Regions from separate parts of the Roseateles sp. GW821-FHT09B06 genome, predicted to be linked through region 2. Evidence: predicted binding sites of a transcription regulator. Region 2 holds the regulator's gene; the other holds the start of a gene.
The links. The regulator LexA, encoded in region 2, represses DNA repair genes until DNA is damaged. The targets are predictions, from matches to a motif close to ACTGTATNNNNATACAGT.
Positions count from the first base shown of each region.

Region 1: recA (recombinase RecA) is a predicted target of LexA. The motif match lies at 6,270-6,287, and genes of this name have one in related genera.

Region 1 covers NZ_JBWKPM010000002.1:46,406-61,365, forward strand. Annotated here, with positions in the region: gene AC07OQ_RS02065 (serine/threonine-protein kinase) at 1-414, opposite strand, end outside; gene AC07OQ_RS02070 (TerC family protein) at 424-1,158, opposite strand; gene sucD (succinate--CoA ligase subunit alpha) at 1,364-2,257, opposite strand; gene sucC (ADP-forming succinate--CoA ligase subunit beta) at 2,281-3,441, opposite strand; gene AC07OQ_RS02085 (DUF2889 domain-containing protein) at 3,467-4,060, opposite strand; gene AC07OQ_RS02090 (regulatory protein RecX) at 4,229-4,741, opposite strand; gene AC07OQ_RS02095 (nuclear transport factor 2-like protein) at 4,738-5,187, opposite strand; gene recA (recombinase RecA) at 5,193-6,230, opposite strand; gene AC07OQ_RS02105 (response regulator) at 6,517-7,188, shown strand; gene AC07OQ_RS02110 (sensor histidine kinase) at 7,292-8,818, shown strand; gene rodA (rod shape-determining protein RodA) at 8,805-9,959, opposite strand; gene mrdA (penicillin-binding protein 2) at 9,956-11,956, opposite strand; gene mreD (rod shape-determining protein MreD) at 11,979-12,497, opposite strand; gene mreC (rod shape-determining protein MreC) at 12,494-13,435, opposite strand; gene AC07OQ_RS02135 (rod shape-determining protein) at 13,493-14,536, opposite strand; gene gatC (Asp-tRNA(Asn)/Glu-tRNA(Gln) amidotransferase subunit GatC) at 14,820-14,960, shown strand, end outside.
Region 2 covers NZ_JBWKPM010000001.1:323,532-338,491, forward strand. Annotated here, with positions in the region: gene AC07OQ_RS01650 (aspartyl protease family protein) at 1-1,211, shown strand, start outside; gene prmB (50S ribosomal protein L3 N(5)-glutamine methyltransferase) at 1,275-2,144, shown strand; gene AC07OQ_RS01660 (ABC-F family ATP-binding cassette domain-containing protein) at 2,141-4,231, shown strand; gene AC07OQ_RS01665 (DUF1304 domain-containing protein) at 4,248-4,598, opposite strand; gene AC07OQ_RS01670 (MarR family winged helix-turn-helix transcriptional regulator) at 4,669-5,172, shown strand; gene AC07OQ_RS01675 (organic hydroperoxide resistance protein) at 5,182-5,607, shown strand; gene AC07OQ_RS01680 (asparaginase) at 5,604-6,548, opposite strand; gene lexA (transcriptional repressor LexA) at 6,626-7,318, shown strand; gene AC07OQ_RS01690 (helix-hairpin-helix domain-containing protein) at 7,323-7,607, shown strand; tRNA gene AC07OQ_RS01695 (tRNA-Asp) at 7,676-7,752, opposite strand; tRNA gene AC07OQ_RS01700 (tRNA-Glu) at 7,790-7,865, opposite strand; tRNA gene AC07OQ_RS01705 (tRNA-Ala) at 7,902-7,977, opposite strand; tRNA gene AC07OQ_RS01710 (tRNA-Asp) at 8,083-8,159, opposite strand; tRNA gene AC07OQ_RS01715 (tRNA-Glu) at 8,234-8,309, opposite strand; tRNA gene AC07OQ_RS01720 (tRNA-Ala) at 8,352-8,427, opposite strand; gene gltX (glutamate--tRNA ligase) at 8,539-9,948, opposite strand; gene AC07OQ_RS01730 (O-succinylhomoserine sulfhydrylase) at 9,945-11,207, opposite strand; gene purF (amidophosphoribosyltransferase) at 11,210-12,724, opposite strand; gene AC07OQ_RS01740 (CvpA family protein) at 12,743-13,261, opposite strand; gene AC07OQ_RS01745 (SPOR domain-containing protein) at 13,278-14,024, opposite strand; gene folC (bifunctional tetrahydrofolate synthase/dihydrofolate synthase) at 14,129-14,960, opposite strand, start outside.

The sequences.
Region 1 (14,960 bases), on a different contig from region 2:
ATGGCTCAAATCCTGGCCCGGCGCGTATTCCATCGCGATCCAGGCATCTGCGCCGGCCTGGCCGGCATCCAGCACGCGCAGGATGTCGGGATGCTCCAGATGTCCGGCCGCGCGCGCCTCGCGCATGAAGCGCCGGCGCACGTCGATCAGGTCCTCGGCCGCAAACTCGCGCTGCAGCGCCAGGCGCTTGATCGCCACCCGGCGGCCGCTGGCCTTCTCGATGGCGAGGTGGACCACGGCCATCGCGCCGCGGCCGAGTTCGGCGCCGAGTTCATAGCGCTCCAGGCCTTCCCCTCGGGCATCCTGGAGCAAGGACTGGGGCTGGGTGCTCGGCTGCGTATCCCCGGCGATGCTGGCATTGCCGGCGTCGCCGCCGCGACCCAGCAGGCGCCGCCAGAAGCCGACCCCAGCCATGGTTCCGGATCAGGCGGCCGCGCCGCCCTTGCGTGCCGCCATCAACTTGCCGGCTGCCAGCACCAGCAGGGCGCCGACCACGCCGCAGCCGTAATACAGCGCCGGCAGCACCTCGGTCGAACCGGGCTTGTCGCCGGCCTGGCTCGGCACCCAGCTGGACAGCGCCGGGTCGCCCACCATCATGGTGCCGGCGATCCAGCCCAGCAGCATCGCGCCCAGCGTGATCACCATCGGGAAGCGGTCCATCAGCTTGATCACCATCTGGCTGCCCCAGACGATGATGGGGATCGAGACCAGCAGGCCGAAGATCACCAGCGGCATCTGATGGTCGCCGCCCGCGCCTTCGGCGGCACCGGCGATCGCGATCACGTTGTCCAGGCTCATCACGAAGTCCGCGACGATCACGGTCTTCACGGCGGCCCAGAGCTTGTCGCTGGCCTGGATATTGGCATGCTCGTCGTCATGCTCGGGCAGCAGCAGCTTCATGCCGATCCACAGCAGCAGCAGGCCGCCCACCAGCTTCAGGAAGGGCAGCTTCAGGAGCGTCAGCGCGAAGAAGATCAGCACGACGCGCAGCACGATGGCGCCGGCCGTGCCCCACAGGATGCCCTTGGTGCGCTGGACATCGGGCAGCTTGCGGCAGGCCAGCGCGATCACGACCGCGTTGTCGCCGCCCAGCAGGATGTCGATCATGATGATCTGGCCGACGGCAAGCCAGAACTCGGGACTGGTGAGCATGTCCATGGGAACTTTGCGTTGAGTTGGTTTCCGCGGCCCGCGACGGACGGACTATAGCCGGGCCTCCAGCGATTGCAGACGCCAAAACAAAAAGGGGCCGATGCCCCTTGATGCCCGGCCGCAAAAGGCTGCGGCCGGATTGTGCGCTGCGGCAGGCCCGGCGCCGATGCGTGGATTTACGCATCCGGCCGGGCCGCTCGCCGGGCTCGGTTTACAGCAGGCCCTTGAGCAGCTTGCCCATTTCCGAGGGGTTGCGCGTCACGGTGAAGCCGCACTCTTCCATGATGGCGAGCTTGGCATCGGCCGTGTCGGCGCCGCCCGAGATCAGCGCGCCGGCGTGGCCCATGCGCTTTCCGGGAGGGGCGGTGACGCCGGCGATGAAACCGACCACCGGCTTCTTCATGTTCAGCTTGCACCAACGGGCGGCTTCCGCCTCGTCCGGGCCGCCGATCTCGCCGATCATGATCACGGCGTCGGTGTCCGGATCGTCGTTGAAGGCCTGCATCACGTCGATGTGCTTCAGACCGTTGATCGGGTCGCCGCCGATGCCGACGGCCGAGCTCTGGCCCAGGCCGATCTCGGTCAGCTGCGCCACGGCTTCATAGGTCAGCGTGCCGGAGCGCGAGACCACGCCGATGCGGCCCTTGCGGTGGATGTGGCCGGGCATGATGCCGATCTTGATCTCGTCGGGCGTGATCAGGCCGGGGCAGTTGGGGCCCAGCAGCAGGGTGCGCTTGCCCCCTAGAGCCTCCTTGGCCTTCATACGGTTGCGCACCTCCAGCATGTCCTTGACGGGAATGCCTTCGGTGATGCAGATCGCCAGGTCCAGGTCGGCCTCGACGGCCTCCCAGATCGCGGCGGCGGCGCCAGCCGGCGGCACATAGATCACCGAGACGGTGGCGCCGGTCTGGCCGGCCGCTTCCTTGACGGTCGCGTAGATGGGGATGTCCGAGAACTTCTCGCCGGCCTTCTTCGGGTTCACGCCGGCCACGAAGGCGTTCTTGCCGTTCGCGTAGGCCTGGCAGCCCAGGGTGTGGAACTGACCGGTCTTGCCCGTGATGCCTTGGGTGATGACCTTGGTGTCTTTGTTGATGTAGATCGACATGATTGATGCTTTCCTTGCGGGGCTTACTTGACGGCAGCGACGATCTTGGTCGCGGCTTCGGCCATCGAATCGGCGGCGATGATGGGCAGGCCGGACTCGGCCAGCATCTTCTTGCCCAGATCTTCGTTGGTGCCCTTCATGCGCACGACCAGCGGCACGCTCAGGTTCACGGCCTTGCAGGCGGTGATCACGCCTTCGGCGATGGTGTCGCACTTCATGATGCCGCCGAAGATGTTGACCAGAATGCCCTTCACTTCCGGGTTCTTCAGCATGATCTTGAAGGCTTCGGTGACCTTCTCGGCCGTGGCGCCGCCGCCGACGTCCAGGAAGTTGGCCGGCTCGCCGCCGAACAGCTTGATGGTGTCCATCGTGGCCATCGCCAGACCGGCGCCGTTCACCAGGCAGCCGATATTGCCGTCCAGCGAGATGTAGGCCAGATCGAACTTGGAGGCCTCGACTTCGGCCGCGTCTTCCTCGTCCAGATCGCGGTAGGCGACGATCTCGGGGTGGCGGAACAGCGCATTGGCGTCGAAGTTGAACTTGGCATCCAGGGCGATCAGATTGCCCTTGGAATCGCAGTTCAGCGGGTTGATTTCAACCAGCGACGCATCGGTGTCCATGTAGCACTTGTAGAGCTTGGCGAACAGGTCGACGGCCTGGTCCACCGACGCGCCGGTGAGGCCGATGGCCGCGGCGATCTTCTTGCTCTGCTCGGTGGTCAGGCCCACCAGCGGGTCGATCATCTCGGTGATGATCTTCTCGGGCGTGGAATGGGCCACTTCCTCGATGTCCATGCCGCCTTCGCTGGACGCGATGAAGGCGACCTTCTGCGTGCCGCGGTCGGTGACCAGCGAGACATACAGCTCGTTCTTGATGTCGGCGCCTTCTTCGATGTAGAGGCGGCGGACCTTCTGGCCTTCCGGGCCGGTCTGGTGCGTGACCAGTTGCATGCCCAGGATCTGCTCGGACAGGCTCTTCACCTCGTCCAGGCTCTTGCCCAGCTTGACGCCACCGCCCTTGCCGCGGCCGCCGGCGTGAATCTGCGCCTTGACCACCCAGACCGGGCCGCCCAGCTTCTGCGCGGCTTCCACCGCTTCTTGCACCGTGAACGCGGGAATGCCGCGCGGCACCGGCACGCCGAACTGGCGCAGGATTTCCTTGCCCTGGTACTCGTGAATCTTCATAGGGGGTCTCGCTTAGAGGGAAAAGTCAGGAAGAGGTGGGAGAGGTCGCGGTCTGCGCCGCGGCCGGAGCCTGGCGATACCAGCGGGGGTAATGGGCTTGCACGACCGCGCCGTCGCTCCTCAGCGCATGGCACTTGTCGATCTGGAACGGTGCCTGGCCCGAGCTCGCGTCGCCCTCGCGGGTGTCGATCACGATGCCGGCAAAGGCCTGGATCACGGCGGTGGGCAGCACCTGGCTGAGTTCGGTCAGATGGGTGCAGCCCTTGATGCCGGCCAGGCGCTCCTTGACACCCAGGCGGAAGCCCTTCAACAGGTTCAACCCGGTCAGGCGCGCGTAGGCATCGCCATGCTCGCCGCAGACGCCCGGATAGGGCATGCCGCGCGTCTCGGAGCCCGAGGCCAGCACGTTCAGCTGCCTGTCGACCACCAGACGCAGCAGCATGTCGTGCAGCGGCTCGCCGGCGCGGCGCAGACCGGCGGCCAACGGGATGTCGCGGGTCTTGACGTCCTGCAAGGTCGCCTCCACGTCGAACAGCCCGTCTTCACGCGCAAACACCTGCACGTCGATGGCTCGACGGTGCAGCAGACGGCGCTCGGAGGACGGGGTGAGCAAGGACATGAAGCGGTACAGACAACGCGCAGGCAAGCCCGCCAAACCTCGGGACTGGGGTGGCGGGCAAGTCTGCCAAAGACCGCGAATGTAGCATGCTGCGCTGCCGCAAGCCTGTCGCGGGGCTGTCAGCGGGCCTCGTCCGGCGACGCGGGCCGCCCCGGCAAGGGCCGCCCCTCACTCCGGCAAGCCGCGCAGCACCCGGCGAATCACCTCGGCAGAAAACCCTCGTCCCGCCAGAAAACGGGTTTGCCTCGCGCGCGCCGCGGCATCCTCGGGAAGCGCCGCGCCGAACTTGCGCGCCCAGACCGCACGGGCACGTTCCAGCTCGCTGTCTTTGAGCTGCAGCTGGCGCTCGGCATCGAGGGTCAGGCCATGTTGGGCCAGCTCCTGCTTGATGCGCAGATTGCCGTAGCGCTGCGCGCGCGCATGGACGCGCGATTCGACGAAGCGCGACTCGCTGAGATAGCCCTGGGCCTGCAGCCAGACCAGCAGTTCATCGACCTCGGCCGCCACCTCGGCCGATTCCGGGGGCGTCGGTTCTTCCGCCGCACCGGCCTCGGCCAGCTTCGCGGCCTGCGCCAAACGGGCAATGCGCAGCAGCTTGCCGCGCAGTTCGGACCGGCTGTGATCGCGCTGCGCCAGCAGCGCGATCGCGCGCATCTTCAGGGACAGGGGTTTATGGCTCATGGCGCCGCGGGCGGGTCGGGATCCAGATCCAGGCCCGGGCGACCGTCGGCCGGCAGGCCCTCCAGGCCCGGCAGATCGCGGCGCCAGGCCGGCGGCGCCTGCACGTCGGACCAGTATTCGTCGATGCCGACGATCCGCCCGCCCTCGATCGCAAAGAAGCTGTTGGCGTAGAAGGACGCCTCGCCATGATCGACCCGCACCAGGCTGTGCACCCGCCCGGCCCCCAGCGCATGCAGCGCCAGCAGGCGGATCGCCCAGCCTTCCGGATAGACCGCGTTCACATGCACGATGGCAGCCGCACCGACAAAGCGCTCGCGCGTGCTCCACCAGGTGCAGCAGGCCTGCGGATCCAGCAGGGCCTGGGCCTCGGCCCAGCGGCGCGCCTGGTAAAGCGCCCAGAAGCGCCGCACCAGGGCCGGCCCGGCCCGCGCGCCCGCCTGCCGCACGGGCCTTACTCCGCGGTGTCGCCCGCCAGCAGGGGCACGCCCAACGATTCGCGCACCTTGTTCTCGATCTCGCGCGCGATGTCGGGGTTCTCGCGCAGGAATTCGCGCGCGTTGTCCTTGCCCTGGCCGATCTTCTCGCCGCTGTAGGCATACCAGGCGCCGGACTTGTCCACCACCTTGGCGACCACGCCCATGTCGATGATCTCGCCCTCGCGGCTGATGCCCTCGCCGTACAGGATGTCGAACTCCGCCGTCTTGAACGGGGGCGAGACCTTGTTCTTGACCACCTTGACCTTGGTCTCGGAGCCGATCACCTCCTCGCCCTTCTTGATCGAACCGATGCGGCGAATGTCCAGGCGCACCGAGGCGTAGAACTTCAGCGCATTGCCGCCGGTCGTGGTCTCGGGGCTGCCGAACATCACGCCGATCTTCATGCGAATCTGGTTGATGAAGATGACCATGCAGTTGGTCTTCTTGATCGTGGCGGTCAGCTTGCGCAGGGCCTGGCTCATCAGGCGGGCCTGCAGGCCGGGCAGCGAGTCGCCCATCTCGCCTTCCAGTTCGGCCTTGGGCGTCAGCGCGGCGACCGAGTCGACCACGATCAGGTCCACCGAACCCGAGCGCACCAGCGCGTCGACGATTTCCAGGGCCTGCTCGCCGGTGTCGGGCTGGCTGATCAGCAGGTCCTGCAGATTGACGCCCAGCTTCTGCGCATACTGGATGTCCAGCGCATGCTCGGCGTCGATGAAGGCGCAGACGCCGCTGAGCTTCTGCATCTCGGCGATCACCTGCAGCGTCAAGGTGGTCTTGCCCGACGATTCCGGGCCGTAGATCTCGACCACCCGGCCGCGCGGCAGGCCGCCGACGCCCAGCGCGATGTCCAGGCCCAGCGAACCGGTGGAAACGACCTGGATGTCCTCGATCACCTCACCCTCGCCCAGGCGCATGATGGAGCCCTTGCCGAACTGCTTTTCGATCTGGGCAAGGGCGGCCTGCAGGGCCTTGGCTTTTTCGGTGTTGGCGTTTTTGACGGGGGCATCCATGTTCGATCTCCTGTTTCGGCTGGGCGCATTATGGCGCAATCTGTATATTTGTACAGTAGTTTAGGCAGGACCTGCTGCCATTCAATGTCAGTAATGATCAATATGAATTAGGGCTGTCGGGCATGAGCGGCCTGCTTCGGTCCTGTTACATATCGACCAATAGGGGCATCGTATTCTTCCTGTGGCTCATGGGATGAGCTACCGAGGCGGCGGTACATCCTCCGGCAGTCATGTCCTTCAGTAAGGTCGCCCTCCCTAGAATGTTCGTATAACGAGGGGACGAACCATGCGCATCCTGATTGCGGAAGACGACCAAGTGCTGGCCGACGGCCTGTTGCGCGCGCTGCGCGCCTCCGGCTACGCGGTCGACCAGGTCGGTTCGGGCACCGAAGCCGATGCGGCGCTGGCCTCGCACGAGTTCGATCTGGTGATCCTGGACCTGGGCCTGCCCAAGCTGCACGGCCTGGAGGTGTTGCGCAAGCTGCGCGCGCGCGGCGCCTCGATGCCGGTGCTGATACTGACCGCGGCCGACAGCGTCGAGCAGCGCGTCAAGGGCCTGGACCTGGGCGCGGACGACTACATGGCCAAGCCCTTCTCGCTGCAGGAGTTGGAGGCGCGGGTGCGGGCGCTGACGCGCCGCGGCCTGGGCACGGCCTCCTCGATCATCAAGCATGGCCCGCTGAGCTTCGATGCCACCGGCCGCGTCGCCTATATCAACGACCAGATGGTGGAGCTCTCGGCGCGCGAGCTGAGCCTGCTGGAGGTGCTGCTGCAGCGCGCCGGCCGCCTCGTGAGCAAGGACCAGTTGGTGGAGCGCCTGTGCGAGTGGGGCGAGGAAGTCAGCAACAATGCGATCGAGGTCTATATCCACCGCCTGCGCAAGAAGATCGAGCAGGGGCCGATCCGCATCGCCACGGTGCGCGGCCTGGGCTACTGCCTGGAGAAAATTCCGGGATGAACGGAACACCCCGCTGGCCGAGTACAGCCATCGCCCCGCCGGGAGGGTTGGGCCTTGCCTGGGACGGCCCGGTGCGGCGGCCCGTCTGAACCCGGAAAGCTGAATGGCCGCAGACACCGAGCAACGCTCCCTGTTCGGCGAGATCCTCGACTGGATGCTCGCCCCGCTGCTGGTGATCTGGCCGATCAGCGTCGCCCTGACCTGGCTGGTGGCGCAGGGCATCGCGGGCCGGCCCTACGACCGCGAACTCGGCGAGATGGCGCGCAATCTGGGCCTGCAGGTGGCCGCGGCCGAAGCGCCCGAAGGCCGGCGCTCGCGCTATGCGCTGGCGCCCGAAGCTGCGGCCCTGCTGCGCGCCGACGAGGCCGACACCGTCTACTACCAGGTGCTGGGCCTGCGCGGAGAATTCCTCAGCGGCGACAGTCAGCTGCCGGTGCCCGAGACCGAGCAGCCGATCGTGCCCTGGGAGCTGCATTTCCGCGATGACGAGGTGGGCAGCGACAGCGTGCGCGTCGCCTACCTGTGGGTGGCGCCCGAGGGGCAGGCCGGCTCCACCCGGACCATGCTGGTGCAGGTGGCCGAGACCCTGGGCAAGCGCGCCCGCCTGACCAACGAGATCATCAAGGGCGTGATCCTGCCGCAGTTCGTGATCCTGCCGCTGGCCGTGCTGCTGGTGTGGCTGGCGCTGGCGCGCGGCATCGCGCCGCTGAACGATCTGCAGCGCCGCATCCGCTCGCGCGAAAGCTCGGACCTGAGCCCGATCGACGAACGCCGCATCCCCGACGAGGTGGCGCCGCTGGTGCGCGCGATCAACGATCTGCTGGGCCGGCTCGACCAGTCGATCGGCGCGCAGAAGCATTTCCTGGCCGACGCGGCGCACCAGCTGAAGACCCCGCTGGCCGGCCTGCGCACCCAGGCCGAGTTCGCGCAGCGCGAGATCGACGAGGGCAAGAGTTCGCCGGCCGAGCTGAAGCGCTCGCTGCAGCAGATCGCGCTATCCAGCCAGCGCGCCGCCCATATGGTGAACCAGCTGCTGGCGATGGCGCGCGCCGAGGACAAGGAACATGCGGCCCGGAGGATCGAGGTGAACCTCTCGGAGCTGGCGATGGAGACGGTGCGCGACTTCGTGCCACGCGCGCTGGACAAGCGCATCGACCTGGGCTTCGAGGGCCCGGATGCCGGCCAGAGCGCGCTGCGCATCGACGGACACCTGCTGCTGATCCGCGAGCTGATCCGCAACCTGGTCGACAACGCCCTGCTCTACACCCAGGCCCAGGGCACGGTGACGGTGCGCGTGGTCGAAGACCCGTTCGGCCAGGTCACGGTGCTGCAGGTGGAGGACTCCGGCCCGGGCATCGCCGAGCAGGAGCGCGAGAAGGTGTTCCAGCCCTTCTACCGGGCTCTCGGCACCAATGTCGACGGCTCCGGCCTGGGCCTGGCCATCGTGCGCGAGATCGTGCAGCAGCATGGCGCCGAGATCACGCTGGACGCCACCCGCACGCGCCGCCCCGGCCAGCAGGACGAGGACGGCCAGGGCCCCGGCGCGCGCTTCACGGTGCGCTTCGCGGCCCACCCGGTACGGCCGGAGGATGGCAGCACCGAACGGGACGGCGGCCTCAGCCCGGCATGAAGCGCCGGCTCTTGGCGATCGACATCAGGATCCCCAGGCTCAGGCCCAGGGTCACCATGGCCGTGCCGCCATAGCTGATGAAGGGCAGCGGCACGCCCACCACCGGCAGGATGCCGTTCACCATGCCCATATTGACGAACACATAGGTGAAGAAGCTCAGGGTCACCGCGCCCGCCATCAGGCGCGCGAACAGCGTGGCCCCCTCGGCCGCGATCATCAGGCCGCGCAGGATCAGCGCGGTGAAGCCGGCCAGCAGGGCCAGCGCGCCGAGCAGGCCGAACTCCTCGCCATAGGCGGCGAAGATGAAATCGGTGGTGCGCTCGGGGATGAACTCCAGATGGGTCTGCGTGCCCTTCATGAAACCCTTGCCGGTCAGGCCGCCGGAGCCGATCGCGATCTCGCCCTGGATGATGTGGAAGCCCTTGCCCAGCGGATCCTTGGTCGGGTCCAGCAGGGTGCAGACGCGATTCTTCTGATACTCCCGCAGCATCGGCCATTCGACATCGGGCTGGCAGATCTGGTCCTCGCTCAGCACCAGGGTCGTGATGGCCGCGGCGCCCAGCACGAAGGCCGGGATGATCAGCTTCCAGGACAGGCCGGCGAAGAAGATCACGTACAGCCCCGCCGCCAGCACCAGGATCGAGGTGCCCAGATCGGGCTGCTTGGCGATCAGGCCCACGGGAATCGCCAGCAGCACGAAGGCGGCCAGGAAGTCCGGCAGGCGCAGCTGACCCTCGCGGCGCTGGAACCACCAGGCCAGCATCAGCGGCGTGGCGATCTTCAGCAGCTCCGAGGGCTGGATCACCATGCCCACATTGAGCCAGCGCGTCGCGCCCTTCTTGGTGATGCCGAACAGCGCGGTCGCCACCAGCAGCGCCACGCCCACCGTATAGAGCGGGATGGCCAGGGCCATCATGCGCTGCGGCGGGATCTGCGCCACCACGAAGATGATGGCCAGCGAGAGCAGCATATTGCGGCCATGGTCGACGAAGCGCGTGCCATGGTCGTAGCCGGCCGAATACATGCTGAGCAGGCCCAGGCCCATCAGCCAGGCGATCGCCAGCAGCAGCGGCACATCGAAGCCCTGGAACCAGGGCTTGAGGCGCTGCCACAGGCTCGGCTTGCTGAAGACGGCATTCATGGTCGCCCCCCCGATGCGGCCGAAGCCGCCGCCGGCGCGCTGGCCGCCGCCTGACCCGGCAGCGGCACCTGGTCGGGTCGCCGCGACTGGCCCATCGGCGCGAAGGTCTTGCCCGCCTGAGTCAGCGTGATGTCATCCTCGCTGGGGTACTGGCCGGCCAGCACGAAATCGAACACCCGCCGCGCGATCGGCGCCGCGGCGGCCGAACCCCAGCCGGCGTTCTCGACGATCAGTGCCAGCGCGATGGTCGGCGCCTCCACCGGCGCGAAGGCCACATAGAGCGAATGGTCGCGCTTGCGCTCGTCGGCCTTGATATTGCTGTAGCGCTCGCCGGCCCGCAGGCCCACGGCCTGGGCGGTGCCGGTCTTGCCGCCGCTGGGATAGGCCGCGCCGGCGAACACCGCGCGCGAGGTGCCCTCCAGGGTCACGCCATGCATCGCGTTGCGGATCACCGTCACGTCGGCGGGGCGCAGCGGCAGCGGCTCCAGTGCGTCGCTGGCGACGCGCCGCCGCTCATGCCTGACCACATCCTCGATCTCGCGCACCAGGCGCGGCTTGAAGCGCTGTCCGCCGGTGGCCACGGTCGAGTAGGCGGTGGCCATCTGCAGCATCGTGAAGTTGTTGTAGCCCTGGCCGATGCCCAGCGAGATGGTCTCGCCGGCATACCATTTCTGCTGCTCGGGCCGGCGGAACTTCTTGCGCTTCCATTCGGTGGACGGCAGGTCGCCGGTGACCTCGCCCAGCAGGTCGATCTCGGTCCTGCGGCCCAGGCCGAAGGGTTCCAGTTCGTCGTGGATCAGGTCCACGCCCATCTCGTTGGCCAGGCTGTAGAAGTAGACGTTTGAGGAGCTGACGATGGCCAGGCGCATGTCCTTGGGGCCGGGCCGGTCGGTCTCGGGGCTGCCGAAGGTGCGGCCGCCGAAGCTGAAGGTGAGGTTGTCCATCACCACCGTGCCGGGCGCGCGCTTGCCGCTGGTCAGCGCCGCCATCGCCATCAGCGGCTTGAAGGTCGAGCCCGGTGGGTAGGTGCCGCGCAGCGCACGATTCAGCAGCGGCTTGTCGGGGTTCTCGTTCAGCTCGCGCCAGCTGTCGCTGTCGATGCCGTCGACGAACAGGTTGGGGTCGAAGGTGGGCTTGGAGACGAAGGCCAGCACCTCGCCATTGCGCGGGTCGATCGCCACCAGGGCGCCGCGGCGGTCCTTGTAGAGTTCCTCCACCAGGGCCTGCAGCTTGATGTCGATCGACAGCACCAGGGTGTTGCCCGGCGTCGGCGGCCGGTAGGCCAGGCGCCGCACCGCGCGGCCGGCGGCGCTGGTCTCCATCTGCTCGAAGCCGGTGATGCCGTGCAGCTCGCGCTCGTAGCTCTGCTCCAGGCCCAGCTTGCCGATGTAGTCGGTGCCGCGGTAATTGGCCTGGTCCTCCTCTTCCCAGTCGTCCATGGTCTTCTTCTCGGACTGGTTGATGCGACCGATATAGCCGATCAGGTGGCTGCCGACCTCGCCCAGCGGGTAGCTGCGGAACAGCCGGGCCTTGATCTCCACGCCCGGGAAACGGTAGCGCTGGGCGGTGAAGCGTGCCACCTCTTCGTCGCTGAGCTTGGTGCGGATCGGCAGCGACTCGAAATGCTTGCTCTCGTCCAGCAGGCGCTTGAAGCGGCGGCGATCGCGCGCCTGGATGTCGATGAACTTGGCCAGCTCGTCGACCGTCTCGTCCAGATTGCCCACCTTGGACGGCATGATCTCCAGCGTGTAGGCCGAGTAGTTGCTGGCCAGCACGATGCCGTTGCGATCCTTGATCAGGCCGCGGTTCGGCACGATGGGCACGACGGTGACGCGGTTCGCCTCGGCGCGGTCGGCCAGGCTGTCGTGCTGCAGCACCTGCAGATAGACCAGGCGCGCCACCAGCAGACCGAAGCAGAACAGCACGAAGGCCGCCGCCGCGAACACGCGCAGGCGAAAGCGCGACAGCTCCTGCTTGAGGTTCTTCAGGACGGTCATGGCCGGCTCGTCGGGGTCGCGCTCAAAGCGGGCGATGCGCGTCGGGATCGGGCGGCCGGCGCTGCGGTGCCAGCAGCAGCCAGGAGGCCACCGGCCACAGCAACGCCTCGAACAGCGGCGCCAGCAGCAGGGACCAGCCCGGCCACATGCCCCCCACCAGCAGACGCACCGCCAGCGACACCGCATGGGCCAGCACGAACAGCGGCAGGATCTGCGCCGCCTGGCCCGACAGGCCGAACCACAGCAGGCGCCGGTGCATCGCGATCGCGCCGAAACTCAGCACGCTGTAGGCCAGCGCATGCTGGCCCAGCAGCGCGCCGTGCTGCACATCCACCAGCAGGCCGAACACGAAGGCCCAGCCCACGCCGACGCGGCGCGGCTGATGCACGTTCCAGAACACCAGCACCAGGGCCAGCACGTCCGGCATCGCGCTCTGGCGGCCGATCGGCACCATGTCGACGACCAGGGCCAGCAAGAGACTGACGGCGATGAAGAGCGGATTGGCCGGCAGCAGCAGCTGGTCGCCACGCGGCATGATCATGGCCTGGCTCCCGATGACTTGGCGCCGGCACGCGCGGGCGCCGATGCGGCCGCCGAGGCCGCCTGCGCCTCCTTGCGCGCCTTGCCCAGCTCCTGCAGCTGGCCCAGCACCAGCACATGGCGCACGTTGTCGAGCTGCACCACCGGCCGCAACGCCACGCGCGCGAAGCTGCTGTCGCCGCGCCGCTCCACCGCGCTGACCCTGGCCACCGGCAGGCCGGACGGATAGACCCCATCCAGGCCCGAGGTGGTCAGCAGGTCATCCTGTTTGACGTCGGCGTTGGCGGCCATGAAGCGCAGCTCCATGCCGCCGCCGTCGGCCCCGCCAAAGGCGGCACCGCGCTGCTGGCTGCGCGTATTGAGCACGGGAATCGCGGCATCCTTGTCGGACAGCAGGGTCACCTCGGACGAGAACATATAGACCCGCGTCACCTGACCGACCACGCCGGCATCGTTGATCACCGGGGCGCCGGCCTGCACGCCCTGTTCGCTGCCGCGGTCGATCACGACGCGACGCGAATAGGGGTCGGCCGCCTCGTACAGCACCTCGGCCGCGACGGCCGGCACCGACAGCGCCGGGCGCAGGTCCAGCAAGGCCCGCAGGCGCTGGTTCTCGGCCTGCAGCTGGGAGGCGCTGGACAGCGCTTGAGCCTGCTGCACCAGCTGGCGGCGCGCCTGATCCTCGGCCGCCATCGCGCGCTCGGTGCCGCGCAGATAGTCCTGCGCCCGTTCCCAGGCGTCGACCGGCGCCAGCAGCGCCCGCTGCACCGGCTGCAGCAGCAGGGCCAGCACGGCGCGCGCCGGCGTGGCCAGCTTGAAGCGCGCGTCCGCCACCATCAGGAAGACGGCCAGCGCGGCGCAGAACAGCAGCTTGGTCAGCGCCGACATGCCCTGGCGGAAGAACGGCGGCGGGGTGCGATCCAGGGTGCCCAGTGGCATGGCGTAGCGAGAGTCAGATCGCGGTTGGAACGAGGGCCCGCAGGCCCGGACAGAGACTTACTCCGAGGTGAAGATCGAACCCAGGCGCTCCATGCGCTCCAGCGCCATGCCGCAACCGCGCACCACGCAGGTCAGCGGGTCCTCGGCCACCAGCACCGGCAGGCCGGTTTCCTCGGCCAGCAGGCGGTCCAGGTCGCGCAGCAGCGCGCCGCCGCCGGTCAGCATCATGCCGCGCTCGGCGATGTCGGCGCCCAGTTCGGGCGGGGTCTGCTCCAGCGCGTTCTTCACCGCCGAGACGATCTGGTTCAGCGGATCGGTCAGCGCTTCCAGGATCTCGTTGGACGAGATCGTGAAGCTGCGCGGCACGCCTTCGGAAAGGTTACGGCCCTTGACCTCCATCTCCTTGACCTCGGAGCCGGGGAAGGCCGAGCCGATGTTCTTCTTGATCGCCTCGGCGGTGGGCTCGCCGATCAGCATGCCGTAGTTGCGGCGGATGTAGTTGATGATGGCCTCGTCGAACTTGTCGCCGCCGACGCGGACGCTGCCCTTGTAGACCATGCCGCCCAGCGAGATCACGCCGACCTCGGTGGTGCCGCCGCCGATGTCGACGACCATCGAGCCGCTGGCCTCCGAAACCGGCAGGCCGGCGCCGATCGCGGCGGCCATCGGCTCCTCGATCAGATAGACCTCGGAAGCACCGGCGCCCAGCGCCGATTCGCGGATCGCACGGCGCTCGACCTGGGTGGAGCCGCAGGGCACGCAGATGATGATCCTCGGGCTCGGCTTGAGCATCTTCGAGTCATGCACCATCTTGATGAACTGCTTGAGCATCTGCTCGGTGACCGTGAAGTCGGCGATCACGCCGTCCTTCATCGGGCGGATCGCCTCGATATTGCCGGGCACCTTGCCCAGCATGGCCTTGGCCTCGGCGCCAACGGCCTGGATGGTCTTCTTGCCGTTCGGGCCGCCTTCGTGACGGATCGCGACGACCGAGGGTTCGTCGAGCACGATGCCCTTGCCGCGGACGTAGATCAGGGTGTTGGCGGTGCCGAGGTCGATGGCGAGGTCGGTCGAAAAGTAGCGACGCAGGGAAGCGAACATGGTGTGTGTGGAGCGCCAGTCAGGAGGGCATCTGAGCCGTGGGTTGAGATCGCGCTATGGACTGGCTTGGAGGGTTCAAAAATAGGGCAGCCCTGAGAATCACCAGAGGGCTGCCGCCGGACTTGTTCGCACCATGTGCAACGAGGCCGCGTGGCCTTGGCAAGCCACGCAGCCCCGTTGCCATGGAGATAAGCGGAGATAATACCCGATCACCCCCGCATTCCCTTGCTCGCAAGCCCGCATCGGGCCTTGTTTTTTGCCACTTTTGGATACCGCCCGCCCCATGGCCCTGACCCCTCAAGACGTGAGCCGCATCGCCCACCTGGCCCGGCTGGAACTGGCCGAGCCCGAGCAGGCCGCCCTGCTCGGCCAGCTCAATGGCTTCTTCTCCATCGTCGAGCAGATGAGCGCGGTGGACACCAGC
Region 2 (14,960 bases):
ACACCGGCGCGCAATCCCTGGTGTCGCTGCAAGCCGCCAAACGCGCCGGCGTCACCGACATGAAGGCCGCCGGCAAGGTCTATGGCGCCGGCCGCGGCGAGGCCGACGCCTGGACGGCGAAGGTCGACCGGTTCGAATTGGGCGGCGAGGCGATCTCGAACGTCCACTTGAAAATAGCCGATTTTGAGTTCGTGAACTTCGACATGCTGCTCGGCATCGACTTCTTCCTCTCGCACCGCATCTACGTCTCGAAGAAGCAGCGCCGCATGTACTTCACCTACAACGGCGGCACCGTCTTCGCGCTCAGCGCCATCGAGATGGCAAAGGCCCAGGCCTCCAATCCGCCCGGCCCCGCCAGCGCTGCGAGTGCGCCGGAGCCCGCCGGTGAAACCGCGTCTGCCGACCCGCCCACCGATGCGGCCGGCTACGCCCGGCGCGGCGCGGCCTCGGCCGCGAGGCAGGACTTCGCCCGCGCGCTCGCCGATCTGGATCGCGCCTGCGCGATGGCGCCGCAGGTCGCGGAGCATTTCGTGCGGCGCGGCGCGGTGCACGAGAGCATGCGCCAGGAACGGGTGGCGCTGAAGGACTTCGACACCGCGCTGCAGCTCGATCCTGCGCAGACGGAAGCGCGTTTGAGGCGGGCCTGGCTGCGCGCGGGCACGGGCGATCGCGAAGGCGCGCTTGACGACCTGCAGGCGCTGGACCAGAGCTTGGCACCACAGGCCCATCAGCGGCTCCAACTGGCGCAGCTGTACCAGAAACTCGATTTGTCGGATCGTGCGCTGCCCCAATGGACGCACTGGATCTCCGCCCACCCGCATGACTTCGAACTCGGCAGCGTCCTGAACGGCCGCTGCTGGGTGAGAACCATGCTCAACATCGAGTTGGACCAGGCGCTCGACGACTGCGACAAGGCCATCGACCTGGAATCGAAGAACAGCCACTACTACGACAGCCGCGCCTGGCTGCGCCTGCGCCGCGGCGAGCTGCGCAAGGCGCTCGCCGACTACGAGCGTGCGCTGAAACTGCTGCCGGACAGCGCCTGGTCGCTCTACGGCCGCGGCATCGTGCGCCGCAAGTTGGGGGAAGAGGCGATCGGCCAGGCCGACATCGAGGCGGCACGCAAGCTGGAGCCCTCCATCGACGCCCAGGCCGGCCGCCACGGGCTCGCCGCCGACCCGGCCCAAAGCAGGGCAGCGACGAGCGGCTAGAACCGGCCAGGCCGGTCGCCGCACGCATCGGCGACAATCGGGTCCTGTCCAGACCTAGCAGCCATGAAGTTACTGAATTGCATCGAGGCCCAAGCCGCCCGCCTGACCGAGGCGGGCGTTTCTTTTGGGCATGGCACCGTCAACGCCTTCGACGAGGCCGCCTGGCTGGCGCTGTGGCGCCTGGCCCTGCCGCTGGATGCGCTGGACCTGCATGCCGAGCAAGACCTGACACCGGAACAGCTGGCGCAGATCGTCGCACTGGTCGACGAGCGCATCGCCACGCGCAAGCCCGCCGCCTACCTGACCCGCGAGGCCTGGCTGCAGGGCGTGCCCTTCTATGTCGACGAGCGCGCGATCGTGCCGCGCAGCTTCATCGCCGAGCTGATCGCCGATGCCAGCATCGATGCCTGGCTGTCAGATCAGACCACCCGCGTGCTGGACCTGTGCACCGGCAACGGCAGCCTGGCCGTGCTGGCGGCCATGGCCTGGCCCGAGGTGCAGGTCGACGCGATCGACCTCAGCCCCGAGGCGCTGCAGGTGGCGCGCATCAATGTGGACCGGCATGGTCTGGCCGAGCGCATCCGCCTCTTGCAGGGCGACGGCCTGGCGCCGGCCGCCGGCCAGCGTTACGACCTGATCCTCTGCAACCCGCCCTATGTCAACAGCGGCTCGATGGCGGCCCTGCCGGCCGAATACCGCGCCGAGCCCGAACTGGCGCTCGCGGGTGGGTCCGACGGCATGGATTTCGTGCGCGGCCTGCTGGCCGCAGCACCCGCGCACCTCACGGCGCATGGCGTGCTGGTGCTGGAGATTGGCAATGAGCGCGGCTTCTTTGAGGCCGCTTTCCCGAACCTGGAAGTGGCCTGGATGGAAACATCGGCCGGAGAAGACCAAGTGTTGTTGATTACTCAGGAAGCGCTGTCCGCATCATGATCACGCTGCGCAATATCACGCTGCGCCGCGGCACCAAGGTCGTCCTCGACGACGCCAGCGTCACGCTGCAGCCGGGCGAGAAGATCGGTCTGGTGGGCCGCAACGGCGCAGGCAAGTCCAGCCTGTTCGCGCTCTTGACCGACCGCCTGCAATCGGACAAGGGCGATGTCGAGATCCCGCGCCAATGGGCCGTCGGCGAGGTGGCGCAGAACATGCCCGAGACCGACCTGCCGGCCACCGATTTCGTGCTGGAGGGCGACACCCGCCTGATGGCCGCGCGTAAGGCCCTGGAAGAGGCCGAGGCGGCCGAGGACGGCCATGCGATGGCCGATGCGCACGGCCTCCTGATGGATGCCGGCGCCTTCGACGCCAAGCCGCGCGCGCAGGCTCTTCTGATGGGCCTGGGCTTCAAGGGCGAGCAGGTCGATGCGCCGGTCAACAGCTTCTCGGGCGGCTGGCGCATGCGCCTGCAGCTGGCGCGCGCGCTGATGTGCCCGGCCGACCTGATGCTGCTGGACGAGCCGACCAACCACCTGGACCTGGACGCGCTGGTGTGGCTGGAGGCCTGGCTGCAGCGCTATGACGGCACCTTGATCATCATCAGCCACGACCGCGAGTTCCTCGATGCGATCACCAAGGTGACCCTGCATCTGGACGAGGCCAAGCTGATGCGCTACGGCGGCAATTACACCGCCTTCGAGGCGATGCGCGCCGAGCGCATGGTCTTGCAGCAGGCCGCCTTCGAGAAGCAGCAGGACCGCATGGCGCATCTGCAGAAGTTCATCGACCGCTTCAAGGCCAAGGCCAGCAAGGCCAAGCAGGCGCAGAGCCGCGTCAAGGCGCTGGAACGGATGGAGAAGCTGGCGCCGGTGCTGACCGCCTCCGACTTCTCCTTCGAATTCCGTGAGCCGATCAGCCTGCCGAACCCGATGCTGATGTTCGACGAGGTGGCCTGCGGTTACATGGTGCCCCGGTCCACCGAGTACGGCGGCCCGCCCCCCGAGGGGGCCGGCGGCAACGCCTTGGGGCGGCCCGGCGCCGCTGCCGCTGACACCGATCTGGTCGAGAAGATCATCGTGCGCGGCATCGACCGCTCGGTGCTGGCCGGCCAGCGCATCGGCATCCTGGGCGCGAACGGCCAGGGCAAGTCCACGGTGGTGAAGACGGTGGCGCGCATGCAGCGCGCGATGAGCGGCAAGATCACCGAGGGCAAGGGCCTGTCGATCGGCTACTTCGCCCAGCAGGAGATGGACGTGCTGCGGCCCGACGAGGGCCCGCTGTCGCACATGGTGCGCCTGGCCAAGGAGGTCAGCCCGAGCGCCCGGGAACAGGAACTGCGCGACTTCCTGGGCCAGTTCCGCTTCGTCGGCGACATGGTCAACCAGGCGGTGGGCAGCCTCTCCGGCGGCGAGAAGGCGCGCCTGGTGCTGGCGATGCTGGTCTGGCAGCGCCCCAACCTGCTGCTGCTGGACGAACCGACCAACCACCTGGACCTGCAGACGCGCGAAGCGCTGTCGATGGCGCTCAACGAGTTCGAGGGCACGGTGATGCTGGTCAGCCATGACCGCGCGCTCTTGCGCGAGGTCTGCGACGAGTTCTGGCTGGTCACCAAGGGCGGCGTCGGTCCCTTCGACGGCGATCTGGACGATTACCAGAAGTGGCTGCTGGACCAGTCCAAGGAGGCGGCCAAGCTGGCCAAGGAGGCCGCCAAGGAAGCAGCCAAGAAGGCAGCATCATCTCCGTCGCCAAGTCCGGCGCCGGCCGCCGCCCCCGTGGCTGCCCCCGAGCCGGCCGCGCCGTTGGTCTTCAAGCGCGAGGACCGCAAGGCCAGCGGCCAGGCCCGCCAGCGTCTGGCCGAGCAGACGAAACCGCTGCGCAAGGAGATGGAGCAGATCGACGCCAGGCTCAACAGGCTGGCCGACGAGCGCCAGGCCATCGAAGCCGAGCTGGCCGCGGGCACCGCTGCGCCGGCCAAGATCGCCGAGCTGGGCAAGCGACTCAAGGCCATCCACGACGAGTTGGAGGCCGCCGAACTGCGCTGGCTGGAGCTCAGCGCCGAGGTCGACGCGATCCAGGCCGCGGCCTGATCGACCAATCGATCGATCAGGCCAGCAGCACGCCGGCGATCGCGATGATCGCCGGCAGCGCCTGCACGTACAGAATCTTGCGGCTGGCCGTGGCCGCGCCGTAGAGCCCGGCCACCAGCACGCAGCCCAGGAAGAACAGCTGCACCGCCATGTCGCCGCGCGCTAGTCCCCAGATCAGTCCCGCGGCCAGGAAGCCGTTGTACAGGCCCTGGTTCGCCGCCAGCACCTTGCTGGCCTCGGCGAACTCCGGCGTCAGTCCGAAGGCCTTGCGGCCCTTGGGCGTGGTCCACAAAAACATCTCCAGCACCAGGATGTAGAGATGCAGCAGGGCCACCAGACCCACCAGCACATTGGCCACCATCGTCATCGACCGTTCTCCTCGGTTTGAATAACCATTTTAATTGTGTGCAATTTAATTGCCAACTACATTATCACCCATGACACGCAGCAAGACCCCCAGCACCTCTCCAGCGCTTCCCGCGGGCGACGACTGGCTGCGCCTGGACCGGCAGCTGTGCTTCGCGCTCTACGCCAGCTCGCTGGCCATGACCAAGCTCTACAAGCCCTTGCTGGAGCCGCTGGGCCTGACCTATCCGCAATACCTGGCGATGCTGGTGCTTTGGGAGCAAGATGGCATCAGCGTTTCCACCCTCGGCCAGCGCCTCACGCTCGATTCCGGCACCCTGACGCCGCTGCTCAAGCGCATCGAGGCGGCCGGCCTGATCGCACGGCGGCGCGCCGCCGAGGACGAGCGCCGCGTTGACATCCTGCTGACAGAGACGGGCCGCAAGCTGAAGGAGCAGGCCCGGCACATCCCGTCCCAGCTGGCCTGCGCCACCGCCTGCTCGCTGGAAGAACTGAGTTCCCTCACGCGACGCCTGCACGAGCTGCGCGAGCAGCTGGCCGGTGCCGAGCTTTCACCCACCACCACCGATAGATAGGAAGACACCATGGCACTCGACAAAGTCCTCTACACCGCCACCGCCACCGCCACCGGCGGCCGCACCGGCACCGCCACCACGCCCGATGACCGCCTCAACCTGAAGCTGGACACACCCAAGGAGCTGGGCGGCGGCGGCGGCGAAGGCACGAACCCCGAGCAGCTCTTCGCTGCCGGCTATTCGGCCTGCTTCATCGGCGCGATGAAGGTCGTGGCCCAACGCCAGAAGGTCGCGCTGCCGGCCGACGTGAGCATCACGACCGATGTGGGCATCGGCCCGGTTGGCCAAGCCTTCGGCATCCAGGTTTCGATGGCGATCTCGATCCCCGGTGTGGACCGGGCCGTGGCCCAGGAACTGGTGAACGCCGCCCACCAGGTCTGCCCCTACTCGAACGCCACCCGCGGCAATATCGACGTGACGCTGAACCTGATCTAAGCCAGCAGCTCCAGCAGCAGCTGGACGCGGGCCTTCACCGGACTCAAGGCGCCGGCGCTCGGAAGGGCGCCGGCGCTTTCCATCACGGGTCCGGCATCGCAGCGCGTGCTGCGCAGCACGCGCACGCCGGCGGCCTGCGCCTCGCGCAGCGCCGCCTCCAGATCCCGCGCCAGGGTGCCGTTGCCGGTGCCGGCCACCACCAGGCCGTCCACCCCCTGGGCCAGCAGGGCTCGCACCACGGTGCCATCCGCGCCGACATGGTTCAGCACGATCTGCACGCGCGGCCATGCCTCGGCCGGCCTTGCGATGCGAGCCAGCCCCAGGCCACCAGCGGCCTCGGGCCAGGCCCCCAGCAGGCGCGGCACGCCCTCCTCCACGACACCCAGCTGCGCGCCCTCGGCCGAGGCAAAGGCATCGATCTTGTAGCTGTGCACCTTGCGCACCTGCTCCGGCCCGTGGATGGCACCGCCGAACACCGTCAGCACGCCGCGCGCAGCGGCATGGGCCGCCAGCGCGACGGCGTCCAGCAGGTTCTGCGGCCCGTCGACCTGCAGCGCGGTGGCCGGCCGCATCGCCGCGGTCAGCACCACCGGCTTGCCCGGTGCCAGCACGCGCTGCAGGAAGAAGGCGGTTTCCTCCAGGGTGTCGGTGCCATGGGTGATAACGACGCCGGCCACCTCGGGACGGGCCAGATGATGGGCAACCCGCCGCGCCAGCATTTGCCAGGTGGCGAAGTCCATGTCCTTGCTGTCCAACTGGGCCACCTGCTCGGCTTCAAGTGGCCGGCCGGCCAGCGGCGGGATGGCCTCGATCAGCTGCTTGACGCCCAGTTGCGCGGCGGTGTAGCCGACGTTGTCGGCCTGGTTCGCCGCCCGGCCGGCGATCGTGCCGCCGGTGCCGAGGATCACGACCAGATTGTTGTTCTTGCTTGCTTCAGACATTCATCAGATCCTGGATGGATAAACAGTCACTGGATATATACTCAGGCGAGATCAGCAACACCGCCCGCGAGGTGCCCATGGACGACAGCCCCAAACTCACCGCCCGCCAGCGGCAGATTTTCGATCTGGTGCGCGACGCCATCGAAAGCACCGGCGCACCGCCGACGCGTGCCGAGATCGCCGCCGAACTGGGCTTCCGCTCGGCCAATGCCGCCGAGGAACACCTGCAGGCGCTGGCCCGCAAGGGCGTGATCGAACTGGTGGGCGGCACCTCGCGCGGCATCCGCCTGAAGTCTGACACATTGCGCGCACTGAACCAGGAACGGCGTCAGCGCGAGGACGGCCTGCAACGGTTCGCGCTGCCCCTGCCGGGCATTGCGCAACTCACCCTGCCCCTGGTCGGCCGCGTCGCGGCCGGCGCGCCCATCCTGGCCCAGGAACATATCGAGCAGAGCTACACGGTGGAGGCCGGCATGTTTGCCCGCAAACCCGACTTCCTGCTGAAGGTCAAGGGCATGAGCATGAAGGACATCGGCATCATGGACGGCGACCTGCTGGCCGTGCAGAAGTCCAGCGAGGCCAAGAACGGCCAGATCGTCGTGGCCCGCATCGGTGACGAGGTGACGGTCAAGCGCTATCAGAAGCGTCGCGACGGCATCAGCCTGCTGCCGGAGAACGCCGACTTCGAGCCCATCCTGGTGTCGCCCGGCGACGACTTCGCGATCGAGGGCCACGCCGTCGGCCTGATCCGCAATTCCCTGAGCTTCTGAGCCGATGAAGGCACGCCACTACGAGGACTGCTACGCGCTGGAGCAGATCCCCAATATCGGCACCGCGATGGCCGCCGACCTGCGGCTGCTGGGCATCACCAGGCCGCAGGAGTTGCGCGGGCGCGATGCCTTCGTGCTGTACCAGCAGCTTTGCGCGATTACCGAACAGCGCCAGGATCCCTGCGTGCTCGATACCCTGATGTCGGCCGTCGATTTCATGCGCGGCGCACCGCCCAAACCCTGGTGGCATTACACGGCCGAACGCAAGCTGGTTTACGGCCCCATCTGAATCGCAGTATGGTCGTGCCAAAGAAGAAAAAGCCCTGGATATTTGCATATCCAGGGCTTTCCATAGATTGGCGGAGTGGACGGGACTCGAACCCGCGACCCCCGGCGTGACAGGCCGGTATTCTAACCAACTGAACTACCACTCCGCGTGGCGATGAATACCGTCTAGAGTATTCATCAAACTGGTACCTCGTAGGGGATTCGAACCCCTGTAGCCACCGTGAAAGGGTGGTGTCCTAGGCCTCTAGACGAACGAGGCAATAACTATCTACCTGAACTGCGCGCCACCAGAATTTGGTGGAGGTAAGCGGGATCGAACCGCTGACCTCTTGCATGCCATGCAAGCGCTCTCCCAGCTGAGCTATACCCCCGTATCGGGCACGCGCCGTTCAAGCGAATCAATCTTCTATCTTCTGAAATACGAGCGGCCAACTGAATGGCCGCTTGCATTTTGACATCAACGTGTCTGCAAACCTTGGCGGAGTGGACGGGACTCGAACCCGCGACCCCCGGCGTGACAGGCCGGTATTCTAACCAACTGAACTACCACTCCGCAGTGGGATAAGTTCGTAACTGAAAAAGATTATATATCAATAATCCATCTCAATTACCAAGCCTTATCAAACTTGGCGTCCCCTAGGGGATTCGAACCCCTGTAGTCACCGTGAAAGGGTGGTGTCCTAGGCCTCTAGACGAAGGGGACTAATCCTTCTTCATACCTGAACCGCGCGCCACCAAGAAGACTTGGTGGAGGTAAGCGGGATCGAACCGCTGACCTCTTGCATGCCATGCAAGCGCTCTCCCAGCTGAGCTATACCCCCAAAGAATTCCCTCAGGATCTGCGAACAATCTCGAGAACTTTCATTCCCTGGACTGCTGCGATTCTTTGTGTATCGCGCCGTTCAAGCGAGAAAAAGATTATAGAACGAATTTCAGATGCCGCGCAAGCGGTTGATGACAATTTCTTTGTCGAACAGTTCCAGTACCGCGTCGAGCGAGGGAGTTTGTGCGCGACCGCACACCAGCACCCGCACCGGGATGGCGAGTTGCGGCATCTTCAAGCCGTGCGCGCCGATGGCTTCCTTGATCGCGGCCTGGATGGTCGCCTTCTTCCACTCGGCGAGCGCGGCCAGCTTCTCGGCCAGCGCTGCCACGGCCGGCTTCACCGCATCGGTGATGTGCGTGGCCAGATCCTCGGCCGCGGGCGCGACCGGGGCGAAATACATGGTCAGCCAATCGGCCAAGGCCACCGTCGTCGCACAGCGATCCTTGAACAGCGCGCACAGCGGTACCAGCCTGGACGCCGGCGCGGCGATGCCGCGCTTGGCCAGTTGGCCCTCGACCAGCGCGGCCAGGCGCGTGTCGTCGGCCTGCTTGATGTACTGGCCATTCACCCATTCCAGCTTGGCCGGATCCCACTGCGCCGGGCTCTTGGACAGATGGCTGCCATCGAACCAGGACACCAGTTGCTCGCGCGTGAACAGCTCGTCGTCGCCATGGCTCCAGCCCAGGCGCGACAGGTAGTTCAGCATGGCCTCGGGCAGATAGCCGTTCTCCTCGTAGGCCGTCACGCTGACGGCGCCACGGCGCTTGCTGAGCTTCTGGCCGTCGTCGCCCAGGATCACCGGCACATGGCCGAACTGGGGCAGCGGCGCACCCAGCGCCTTGAAGATATTGATCTGCCAGGGCGTGTTGTTGACATGCTCGTCGCCGCGGAACACATGGCTGATCTGCATGTCCCAGTCGTCGACCACCACGGCGAAGTTATAGGTCGGCACGCCATCGGTGCGCTGGATGATCAGATCATCGATCTCGCGGTTGTTGATCGTGATCGGGCCCTTGACCACATCGTCCCAGCTCACGTCACCGTCGATCGGATTCTTGAAGCGCACCACCGGCTTCACGCCCTCGGGAATGGCCGGCAGCACCTTGCCCGGCTCGGGACGCCAGGTGCCGTCGTAGCGGCGCTTCTCGCCGCGCGCCTCCTGGCCGGCCTTCATGGCGTCCAGTTCCTCGGGCGTGCAGTAGCAGCGGTAGGCCGTGCCGGCGGCGATCATCTGTTCGATCACCTCGTTGTAGCGCTGCAGGCGCTCCATCTGGTAGATCGGGCCCTCGTCGTACTCGAGGCCCAGCCATTTCATCGCGGCCAGGATCTGATCGACCGAATCCTGGGTCGAGCGCGCCACATCGGTGTCCTCGATGCGCAGCACGAACCGGCCACCGTAATGGCGGGCGTAGGCCCAGGAATACAGCGCGGTTCGCGCCGTGCCCAGATGCAGAAAGCCGGTGGGCGAGGGTGCGATGCGGGTGCGCACGGGCGTGGTGTTGACTGGTTGGCTCATTGATTCAGCGTGGAAAATCCGCGCAGCAGATCGTCGGTGATGTCGTCAGGGTGCTCCAGGCCCACGGCCAGGCGGATCAGCCCTTGGCCGATGCCGGCGGCCTGGCGCTGCGCTTCGGTCAGGCGGCCATGCGAGGTGGTGGCCGGGTGCGTGATGATGGACTTGGTGTCGCCCAGGTTGGTGGCGATGGAGATCACTTGGGTGCTGTCGATCAGGTGGAAGGCCGCGGCACGCGCGGCCTCGGCCCCTTCCGCACCCTTGCGGCCGTGCAGGTCGAAGGACACCACCGCCCCACCCTGCCCGCCTTGCTGGCGCATCGCCAGTTCATGCTGAGGATGCGAGGCCAGGCCGGGATAGTGGACGCGCGCCACCTCGGGCCGTCCCTCCAGCCATTGCGCGACCTTCAGCGCATTTTCGCTGTGGGCCTTCATGCGCAGCCCCAAGGTCTCCAGCCCCTTCAGCACCACCCAGGCATTGAACGGCGCCAGGGTCATACCGGCGGTGCGGACCACCGGACCGAACATGTCCTTGATCAGCTTGTCCGGCCCGCACAGCGCGCCGGCCATCACGCGCCCCTGGCCATCCAGGTACTTGGTGCCCGAATGCATCACCAGATCGGCGCCCAGATCGGCCGGCCGCTGCAGCGCGGGCGAGCAGAAGCTGTTGTCCACCACCAGCAAGGCGCCGGCACCATGAGCCATCTCGGCCAAGGCGCGGATGTCGCAGACGTCGGTCAGCGGATTGGTGGGCGTTTCGGCGAAGAAGAGCTTGGTCGTCGGTTTGATCGCCGCCCGCCATTCGTCCAGATCGGTCTGCGAGACGAAGCTGGTTTCGACGCCGAACTTGCCGAACTCCTTGGCGAACAGATTGATCGTGGAACCGAACACCGAACGCGAGCAGATCACATGGTCGCCCGACTTCAAGAGGCCCATGATCAGCAGCAGGATCGCGCTCATGCCGGTGGCCGTGGCCACGGCGGCCTCGGTGCCCTCCATCGCGGCCAGGCGCGCCTCGAAGCTGCGCACCGTGGGATTGCTGGTGCGCGAATAGGTGAAGTCCTCCGAGGCCGCGAAGCGCTGCGCCGAGGTCTGGGCATCGGGCTGCACATAGCCGCTGGTCAGGAACAGGGCCTCGGAATTCTCGCCATGCTGGCTGGGAGCCAGCGCGGTGCGCACCGCCAGGGTCTCGGGCCGCAGGCCCGCGGGCAGCCGGGCGCGGGCCAGACGTTGGGCGAGATGGCGCTCTTCGTCGCTGCCCATGTTCACGGCCCCTCGCTACCGCTCTGCAGCGCCAGGCGGCTGCGTGCCGGGCCGTCCTCTTCCTCGCCCTGGGACTTGCGCTGCTCGCGCATCGTGTCGAAGTCCTCGGCCGAGACATCGCCGGTGATGTAGCTGCCATCGAAGCAGGAGGCCTCGAAGCCGTCCAAGCCCGGGCGCAGCGCCGCCACCACGCGCTTCATCGCATCCACGTCCTGATAGATCAACGCGTCGGCGCCGATGTACTGGCGCACCTCCTCGATGCTGCGACCATGCGCGATCAGCTCTTCCTTGGTCGGCATGTCGATGCCATAGACATTCGGGAAGCGCACCGGCGGCGCGGCCGAGGCCAAGTACACCTTGCGCGCGCCGGCCTCGCGGGCCATCTGCACGATCTCCTTGGAGGTGGTGCCGCGCACGATCGAGTCGTCCACCAGCAAGACATTGCGGCCCTTGAACTCGAGGCCGATGGCGTTGAGTTTCTGACGCACCGATTTCTTGCGCGCGCCCTGCCCCGGCATGATGAAGGTGCGGCCCACATAGCGGTTCTTCACGAAGCCCTCGCGATAGGGCTTGCCGATCTTGTGCGCCAGCTGCATGGCCGAGGGGCGGCTCGACTCGGGGATCGGGATCACCACGTCGATGTCGCTGGGCGGCATGGTCGAGATCAGGCGCTGGGCCAGGGTCTCGCCCATGTTCAGACGCGCCTGGTAGACCGAGATGCCGTCCATCACCGAGTCCGGGCGCGCCAGGTAGACGAACTCGAACACGCAGGGATGCAGGCTCGGGCTGTCATTGCACTGCTGGGCGTGCAGCTGACCGTTCATGTCGATGAACAGGGCCTCGCCGGGCGCGACGTCGCGTACCAACTGGTGGCCCGTGCCTTCCAGCGCCACGCTCTCGCTGGCCACCATGAACTCGCCCTCCGCCGACTGGCCGAAGCACAGGGGGCGGATGCCATGGGGGTCGCGGAAGGCCAGCAGGCCGTAGCCGGCGATCAGCGCGATCACCGCATACGAGCCCTTGATGCGCTTTTGCACCGCACGCACGGCCTTGAAGATGGCATCCGGCGTCACCGGCAGGTCGCGCGCGGCCAGCTCCAGCTCATGCGCAACGACGTTGATCAGCACCTCGGTATCGCTCTCGGTGTTGATGTGGCGGCGGTCGATGTCGAACAGCTCCTTCTTCAGCGCATGCGCATTGGTCAGGTTGCCGTTATGCACCAGCACCAGGCCGAAGGGCGCGTTGACGTAGAAGGGCTGGGCCTCTTCCTCGCTGTAGGCATTGCCGGCGGTCGGGTAGCGCACCTGGCCCAGGCCGATATTGCCCGGCAGCGCACGCATATTGCGGGTGCGGAACACGTCGCGCACCATGCCGCGCGCCTTGTGCATAAAGCACTTGTTGCCCTGCATCGTGACGATGCCGGCAGCGTCCTGACCGCGATGCTGCAGCAGCAGCAGGGCGTCATAGATCAACTGGTTGACCGGCGCCTTGGAAATCACACCGACGATGCCACACATGGTACTGCTTCCTTGTTTCTACAAACTGGACGGCGCGAGCAGGGACGCCTGCGCCGGGATGAACTTCAGGACCTCGGCCGGCAACATCGGCGCCAGGCCCTGCAGGGTTGTCTGCAAGATGGGGGCGAGCTGCGACTGTTTCCAGGTCTCGGATTGCGCGGCCGGCGTCATGCCCACCAGCACCACGGCCAGCAGCGCGACCAATACGCCGCGCAGCATGCCGAAACCGCCGCCCAGCAGACGGTCCACCACCGACAGCGGCGTCGCGTGAATCATGGCTCGCAACAGACGCGCAGACAGGCCCCAGACCAGCAGCACCGCGATGAACCCCAGCACCAGGCTCAGCGCCTGCAGCAGATGCGGCCCCAGGCGCTCGGCCGGCAAGCAGGGCAGGATCCAGGGCGCCACATGGGGGCAGGCGAAATAGGCCACCACCCAGCCCAGAATCGCCATCACCTCGTAGACCAGCCCTCGCCACAGGCCCAGCAACACCGAAATGGCCAGCATCGCAAGCAGCAGCAGGTCGACCCAGGCCATGTGCTTCAAGCCTCGCTCAGAGCGTCAGCACCGCGGTGGACAGACCGCCGCCGCGTACCTTGGCCGCCACTTTGTCGGCCTCGTCGCGGCTGGCAAAGGGACCGACCCGCACACGGATGCGCTTGCCATCGGCCGTCTCCACCGCTTGGGTATAGGTCTTCAGGCCCATGCGCTCGACCTTCAGGCGCGCCTCGTGCGCGGCCTTGCTGTCGGCATAGGCACCGACCTGAACGATAAAGCGACCCGCGGGCGCCGCGGCCGAGGCCGAGGTCTCGGACTTCTGGCCTTCCAGCAAGGCCTGCACACGCACGGCCTCGCGCGACTTGTCCTCGGCGGCGGGCTTGGGGGACTCCTTGGCCGGCTCCCTGGCGGGCACCTTGGCGACTTCCTTGACCGTTTCCTTGACCGTTTCCTTCCTGGTTTCGGGACGGGGCTCGGGCTTGGGTTCGGGCAGCTTCGGCAGCCCAGCCGCTGCCGTCTCAACCGCTGGCTCGTTGACCGGAGCGGCCGCCTGCGCGCGCGGCGCGGGCTCGGCGTTTGGCAGGGACGCGGGCAAGGCAGGTGCGGCCGGCGGAATGGCAAGCGGCGTCACCGCCTCCTTGCGCGGAATATCGATCGGCAGGTCCACCGGGATCGGGCGCGGCTGGGTCTCGAAGATCAGCGGGAAGCCGATCACGCCCAGTCCCACCAGCACGGCAGCACCGATCAGGCGGCGGCGGGCCCGCAGGCGCAGTTGCTGGACGTCGCTGGCCGATTCCGACACCGGCTTGGCCGCGGGCCTGGCCTCGGCGCTATTGACCGCGTTGCGCTTGAAGAAAGACGACAGCAAACCCATGGATTCAGGAGTGGAAGGCCCAGGTCGCGGCTTCAGGACGAGGCGGCGGGCTTGGCAGGGGACGAAGAAGCCAGGCGGGGCACGCCGTTCTTGAGCACGCCACCCACGGTGTAGAAGGAACCGAAGACCAAAATTCTATCAGCCGGGTCGGCTTCGGCCGCGGCGGCGGCCAAGGCCAGCTCCGGGTCCGCATGCTGCTGGACCATTACGCCCGCCGGGGTCTTGAGCCGGCCCTCGGCGCGCAGCGCCTCGAAACGCGTCGCCAGGGCCGCGGCCGTGGCGGCACGCGGGATCGGCAGATCGCAGAAATGCCAGACATCGACCAGCGGCGCGATGCGCGCCAGGATCTGCGCCAGATCCTTGTCGGCCATCGCACCGAACACCACATGGGTGCGCGGGAAGAAGCCCATCTGGTCGAGGTTCTGGGCCAGCGCGGCCACCGCGTGCGGGTTGTGTGCCACGTCCAGCACCAGGGCCGGCTGGCCCGGCACCACCTGGAAGCGGCCCGGCAGCTCCACCAGGGCCAGGCCGGTGCGCACCGCCTGGGCGCTGATCGGCAGGCGCTCGAACAGCGCCTCGAACACGGCCAGCACGCCGGCCGCGTTCAGCAGCTGGTTGACGCCGCGCAGCGAGGGGTAGGCCAGCCCCGAGAAGCGCCGCGCGCGGCCGGCCCATTGCCATTGCTGGCGGTCGCCGCTGTAAGTGAAGTCGCGCCCGAGCTGGCGCAGATCGGCCCCGATCTCGGCCGCATGGGCGGCGATCGAGGTCGGCGGCAGCGGATCGCTGCAGACCACCGGGCGGCCGGCGCGCATGATATGGGCCTTCTCGCGCCCCACCGACTCGCGATCCGACCCCAGGTACTCG